Linked DNA regions of Sphaerisporangium rubeum. The protein of the gene in region 1 interacts with the protein of each later gene in a pairwise test. Links are inferred from orthologs where the notes say so. Each region holds a gene or a part of one and is shown on either strand. Other genes may lie near its edges.

Region 1 (3,082 bases):
TCGAACTCCTCGACACACTTGCCCGAGCCGAGCGCCACCGAGTCCAGAGCGTTCTCCACCAGATGGATCGGCATGCCGGTCTCGTCACGCAGACGGTCGTCCATGCCGCGCAGCAGCGCACCGCCGCCGGTCAGCGCGACACCTCGGTCCATCAGGTCGCCGGACAGCTCGGGAGGACACTTGTCCAAAGTGGTCTTCACCGCGTCGATGATCAGCTTGAGCGGCTCCTCGGTGGCGCGGCGGATCTCGTCCGCCGAGACCACCACGGTCTTCGGCAGGCCGCTGACGAGGTCACGGCCCCGGATCTCGGCGTGGCGGTCGTCACCGGTGGAGCACGCCGAGCCGATGGCGATCTTGATTTCCTCGGCGGTGCGCTCCCCGAGCATCAGGGAGTACTCCTTCTTGGCGAACGCCATGATCGCGTGGTCCAGCTCGTCACCACCCACCCTGATGGACTGGCTGGTCACGATGCCACCCATCGAGATGATCGCCACCTCGGTGGTGCCGCCGCCGATGTCGACCACCATGTTGCCCGTCGGCTCGTGCACCGGCAGCCGCGCGCCGATCGCCGCCGCCATCGGCTCCTCGATGATGTACACCCGCCGCGCACCCGCCTGGTAACCGGCTTCCTTCACCGCGCGCTGCTCCACGCCGGTGATGCCGCTCGGCACCGCCACGATGATGCGAGGCTTCGCGAAGTGACGCCGCTTGTGCACCCGCTGGATGAAATAGCGCAGCATGCGCTCGGTCACGTCGAAGTCGGCGATCACGCCGTCCTTGAGCGGACGGATCGCCACGATGTTCCCAGGCGTCCGGCCAATCATCCTCTTGGCCTCGATGCCAACCGCGACGATCTTGCCCGTGGTGGTGTTGATGGCCACCACCGACGGCTCGTTGAGCACGATGCCGCGCCCGCGCACGTAGACCAACGTGTTGGCCGTGCCCAGGTCGACGGCCATGTCACGGCCGAGGAACGCCAGCTTGCTGCCCATGGGGAAGGAAACCTTCCTTCAGGTGAGTCGCGAGAGATTACGATTCGCATTCGAATCGTAACGTGACGTACCCACTCCTGAGGGCAACGAGCCGCCAGCCCGGGGAAAATCTTGCCCCACCCGACACTCAAACCCACCCGCACAACCGGGCCCTGAACGATCGCTTCCCCGCCTCCACCAGCGAAAACGCCGCCGTCTCCCGCTGGCGTCACCGTGTCACGCCACCCCGGGACGACCGGACGAACACCGTGCCGGCGAAGCCCCACGACGCCTGGAAGGCCGGGCGAACACAGCACGCGGCCCCGGGTGCGTCAGCACACCGGGGCCGTCGTGGAATCGCTCAGAAGCGGTCCGGAAAGAAGATCTTGATCTCGCGCGCGGCGGACTCGGGCGAGTCGGAGCCGTGGACGACGTTCTCGCCGATCTCCAGCGCGTGGTCGCCGCGGATGGTGCCGGGAGCGGACTTCACCGGGTCGGTGGCCCCGGCCAGCGCACGGAACGCCTCGATCGCGCGCGGGCCCTCCAGGACCAGGGCCACCAGCGGGCCGGAGGTGATGAACGACACGAGCTCCCCGAAGAACGGCCTCTCGGAGTGCTCGGCGTAGTGCGCCTTGGCGGTCTCCGCGTCCAGTGTGCGCAGCTCCAGGGCGACGACCTTGAGGCCCTTGCGCTCGACTCGGGCGATCACGTCCCCGATGAGCCCACGGCGGACACCGTCGGGCTTGATCAGGACAAGCGTGCGCTCGGACACGAGAATCTCCTTAAGTCAACTGATCGCCACCCCGGCAGGGGCCCACGGCGAAAGGGGAAGCCTGCCCGCAGCCTACCGGCCCCCGCCGCCTACCCCATCCTCATGTCCACGAGGGTCTGCGTGCGGGTCCTCCCCGCCGGCAGGCGACGAACCGGGAGGGACGGCCGGGAACGCGACCGTGTCCCCGGCGCGCGCGATGTGCGCGCCGGCGGTGGAGGAGGGGATGGGGTCCGGGGACGGAGGCGCCGGCCGGGGGGCCGGGTCGCGGCGGCGCAGAAGAGCGCCGAGCACCAGGATGGCCACGACGACGAAACCCGCGACCAGAGCCCAGACGTGCAAGGCGCCGACGAAACCGTCCACCATGGCCTGGGACGTGACCGTGCCGGAGGCGCTGATCGCGCGCAGCCACCCCACCTGGATGCCGGTGCCGAGCAGGAAGCCACTGAGCACGGCGGGGAAGCACAACGACAGGCCGAACAGCCCCGCATGAGGGCCCGCGAGCAGCACGGCGGCACTCACCGCGACCGCGGCCCCGGCGGCCAGCAGCACCAGCGGCACGACCAGCGGGAGCCCGGTCGCCGACGGCACGAGCAGCCGTATGCCGCACAACCCGGCGACCACCGCGACCAGCCCGGCCGCCACGAGCCTCGCCACCGGCCCGTCCACCGCACGGCTCTGCGCGCCGCCATCGGCTCCGAGGCCGGACGCCGTGCCGTCCAGCGGCACCGGGTCGTCACCGACATCCCGGTGTGACGGCCCGCTCGCGGACGACCGCGCCGCGGCGGCGCCTTCGAGCGCCGCGGGGCCGGGAAACTTCGCGGACGGATCGACCGCGCCGGTCGACGTGACGGCGACACGGGAGCGTGCCGTGATGAAGCGGACAGCGGCAAAGGCGGCGGCGAACGCCGCGAGCGCGGCCAAGGCGAACGCGGCCCACAGCCCGGACAGCCCCGGCCCGCCGAGACCACCGAGCTCGACGTAGGTCACCTGGGCCGCGGTGGGCAGCACGACCAGGCCGACGGCGATCATGACAAGAGCGGCCATGCGCTCCTCGGAGCCCCCGGCCTGCCGTACGCACGCCATGGCGGGCAGCGAGACGACGGCGACGGCGGCCGCCACCAGGATCAGCTCGGACGGCCAGTTGAAGGTCGTGCCGACCGCCAGCGCCGCGACCCCCGCCGACGGCCCGGCCGTGAGCACCAGAGCCCTCCGTCCCGCCGCCGGCCACCGGATGGCCGCCGAGGACCCGGCCTCACCGCGACGCGACACCGCCAGATGGACGGCGGCGACGGCGAGCGCCACACCGGTCAGCAGTGGGTACGGCTGGAGCGTCACGCGC
Region 2 (3,046 bases), 240 kb from region 1 along the record:
GCGCGCTCGGCAGGGTCGTGGACCGGCTCGGCGGCGGCGTCGTGCAGGTCGTGCTGATCGTGCTGGCGCTGTTCTGGCTGGTGCCGACGCTCGGGCTGCTCGTCGTGTCGCTGCGTGGCGACGCCGACAACAACTCCACCGGCTGGTGGACGATCCTCACCAAGCCGGCGCAGCTCACGCTGGAGAACTACTCCAACATCCTGGCCAGCGGTTTCACCGCTTCTTTCTGGAACACCGTGGCGATCACGGTGCCGGCGACCGTCCTGGTCATCGGCATCGCCGCCATGGCGGGGTACGCGTTCGCGTGGATGGAGTTCCCCGGACGTGACGCGTTGTTCCTGGTCGTGGTGGCGCTGCTGGTGGTGCCGATCCAGATCGCGCTGATCCCCATCGCCAAGCTGTACGGCACGCTCGGGATCTTCGGCTCCATCCCCGGCGTGGTGCTGTTCCACGTGGCGTTCGGGTTGCCGTTCGCCATCTTCCTGCTGCGCAACTTCTTCACCGGCATTCCGCGCGAGCTGCTCGAAGCGGCGCGCATGGACGGCGCGAGCGAGTGGAAGATCTTCGCGACGGTGGTGTTCCCGCTGGCCAAGCCGGCCATCGCCTCGCTCGGGATCTTCCAGTTCCTGTGGGTGTGGAACGACCTGCTGGTGGCCCTGGTGTTCGCCGACAGCGACGCGCAGCCGATGACCAAGGCACTTCAGTCACAGATGCGGCAGTTCGGAACCAACGTCGACATCCTCGCGCCAGGTGCGTTTCTGTCGCTGATCATCCCGTTGGTGCTGTTCTTCGCCTTCCAGCGCTACTTCGTCCAGGGTCTGCTCGCGGGCTCGGTGAAGTAGCACCTCAGACCGGGTGCCCGTCTCGCGGGGGCAGGCGGGTACCCGGCTCAGGCGTTCGTGCTCGGCTGTCGGAGCGCGCGGCTAAGATCCCGGCATGACCGGACGTCCATTACACGAAGTAGTCGAACCAGGGTGGGCCACCGCTCTGGCACCCGTCGCAGAGCGCATCGCCGCGCTCGGCGACTTCCTGCGTCAGGAGATCGCCGACGGCCGGCGCTACCTCCCGGCGGGTGAACACGTGCTGCGGGCTTTCCAGCAGCCGTTCGACCAGGTCCGGGTGCTCATCGTCGGCCAGGACCCCTACCCGACGCCTGGCCACCCCGTGGGGCTCAGCTTCTCCGTCGCACCGGACGTACGGCCGCTTCCCGGAAGTCTGGTGAACATCTTCAAGGAGCTGAACACCGACCTCGGGCTGCCGAAGCCGTCCAACGGCGACCTCACGCCGTGGGCCGAGCAAGGCGTCCTGCTGCTCAACCGCGTGCTGACCGTCGCACCCGGCAAGCCCGCGTCCCACCGGGGCAAGGGGTGGGAGGAGGTCACCGAGCAGGCCATTCACGCGCTCGTGGCCCGTGGCACGCCGATGGTCGCCATCCTGTGGGGCCGGGACGCGCGGTCGCTGAAGCCGATGCTCAAGCAGGTGCCGTGCGTGGAGTCGGCGCACCCGTCGCCGCTGTCCGCGCGCAACGGGTTCTTCGGCAGCAGGCCGTTCAGCAGGGCCAACGCGCTGCTGGAGGAGCAGGGGGCCGCGCCGGTCGAGTGGAAGCTACCCTGACGCACCGCGTCGCGGCGGTCACCTTTATCATCCGAATGATGCGGTGACCGCCGGGGTAGTGCCCGTTCGACCGGAAAATGCGTGGACGAGGAGTTCGTCGTGGCCCACGAGCGTGCCGGAACGCCGGCGCAGCCATCCGACCTGGTGGACGTACCCCGTCTGGTGACGGCGTACTACGCGCTGCACCCCGACCCCGCCGCACCCGGTGAGCGGGTCGCGTTCGGCACCTCGGGCCACCGGGGGTCGTCGCTCAGGACGGCCTTCAACGAGGACCACATCCTCGCCACCAGCCAGGCCATCTGCGAGTACCGCACGCGGCAGGGGGTGGACGGGCCGCTGTTCCTCGGGGTGGACACCCACGCGCTGTCGGAGCCCGCGCGGGTCACCGCGCTCGAAGTGTTCGCGGCCAACGACGTGACCGTCCTCGTCGACTCGCGCGACGGCTACACGCCGACCCCCGCCGTGTCACACGCCATCCTCACCTACAACCAGGGCCGCACCACCGGGCTCGCGGACGGCGTCGTCATCACGCCGTCGCACAACCCGCCGGGGGACGGCGGGTACAAGTACAACCCGCCGAACGGCGGGCCCGCCGAGACCGGGGCCACCTCCTGGATCCAGGACCGCGCCAACGAGCTGATCGCCGACGGCCTCAAGGAGGTCAGGCGCGTGCCGTACGCGCGCGCGATCGCCGCCGAGACCACCGGCAGGTACGACTTCCTCGGTCACTACGTCGACGATCTGCCGTCGGTGCTCGACCTGGACGCCGTGCGCGACGCCGGGGTGCGCGTCGGCGCCGACCCGCTCGGCGGGGCCAGTGTGGCGTACTGGGGGGCCATCGCCGAGCGGCACCGGCTGGACCTCACCGTGGTCAACCCCGTGGTGGACCCCACGTGGCGGTTCATGACGCTCGACTGGGACGGCAAGATCCGCATGGACTGCTCGTCGCCGCACGCGATGGCGTCCCTGATCGCCGGCCGCGAGGCGTTCCAGGTGTCCACCGGCAACGACGCCGACGCCGACCGGCACGGCGTCGTCACCCCCGACGGGGGGCTGATGAACCCCAACCACTACCTGGCCGTCGCCATCTCCTACCTGTGGGCCCACCGGCCCGAGTGGCCCGCAGGCGCGCAGGTCGGCAAGACCATGGTGAGCAGCTCGATGATCGACCGGGTGGCCGCCGACCTCGGCCGTGACCTGTACGAGGTCCCGGTCGGTTTCAAGTGGTTCGTCCCCGGCCTGCTCGACGGCACCCTCGGCTTCGGCGGCGAGGAGAGCGCAGGCGCGTCGTTCCTGCGCCGCGACGGCTCGGTGTGGACCACCGACAAGGACGGCATCATCCTCGCGCTCCTGGCGTCGGAGATCATCGCCGTCACCGGTTCCACCCCGTCCGAGCTGTACCGCGACCTCACGTCCCGCTTCGGCGACCCCG

Evidence for each region.
Region 2: the proteins of ndk (region 1) and BJ992_RS08205 interact in binary tests that used the Escherichia coli proteins (3 or more experiments, as listed by UniProt). The link is inferred for Sphaerisporangium rubeum from one-to-one orthologs.

The regions. Positions count from the first base shown.
Region 1 is NZ_JACHIU010000001.1:2,166,666-2,169,747, reverse strand. What follows is about bases 39-2,806. They hold ndk (nucleoside-diphosphate kinase), read right to left. Parts: upstream 1,744-2,806; coding sequence 1,333-1,743; downstream 39-1,332. Other genes in these bases: BJ992_RS09280 (hypothetical protein), read right to left, coding at 1,816-2,806; BJ992_RS09290 (rod shape-determining protein), read right to left, coding at 39-992. Outside these bases: more of BJ992_RS09290, read right to left, coding at 1-38; more of BJ992_RS09280, read right to left, coding at 2,807-3,082. UniProt on the Escherichia coli protein: Major role in the synthesis of nucleoside triphosphates other than ATP. The ATP gamma phosphate is transferred to the NDP beta phosphate via a ping-pong mechanism, using a phosphorylated active-site intermediate.
Region 2 is NZ_JACHIU010000001.1:1,929,688-1,932,733, reverse strand. What follows is about bases 44-2,775. They hold BJ992_RS08205 (uracil-DNA glycosylase), read left to right. Parts: upstream 44-936; coding sequence 937-1,614; downstream 1,615-2,775. Other genes in these bases: pgm (phosphoglucomutase (alpha-D-glucose-1,6-bisphosphate-dependent)), read left to right, coding at 1,696-2,775; BJ992_RS08210 (carbohydrate ABC transporter permease), read left to right, coding at 44-842. Also shown: more of BJ992_RS08210, read left to right, coding at 1-43; more of pgm, read left to right, coding at 2,776-3,046. UniProt on the Escherichia coli protein: Excises uracil residues from the DNA which can arise as a result of misincorporation of dUMP residues by DNA polymerase or due to deamination of cytosine.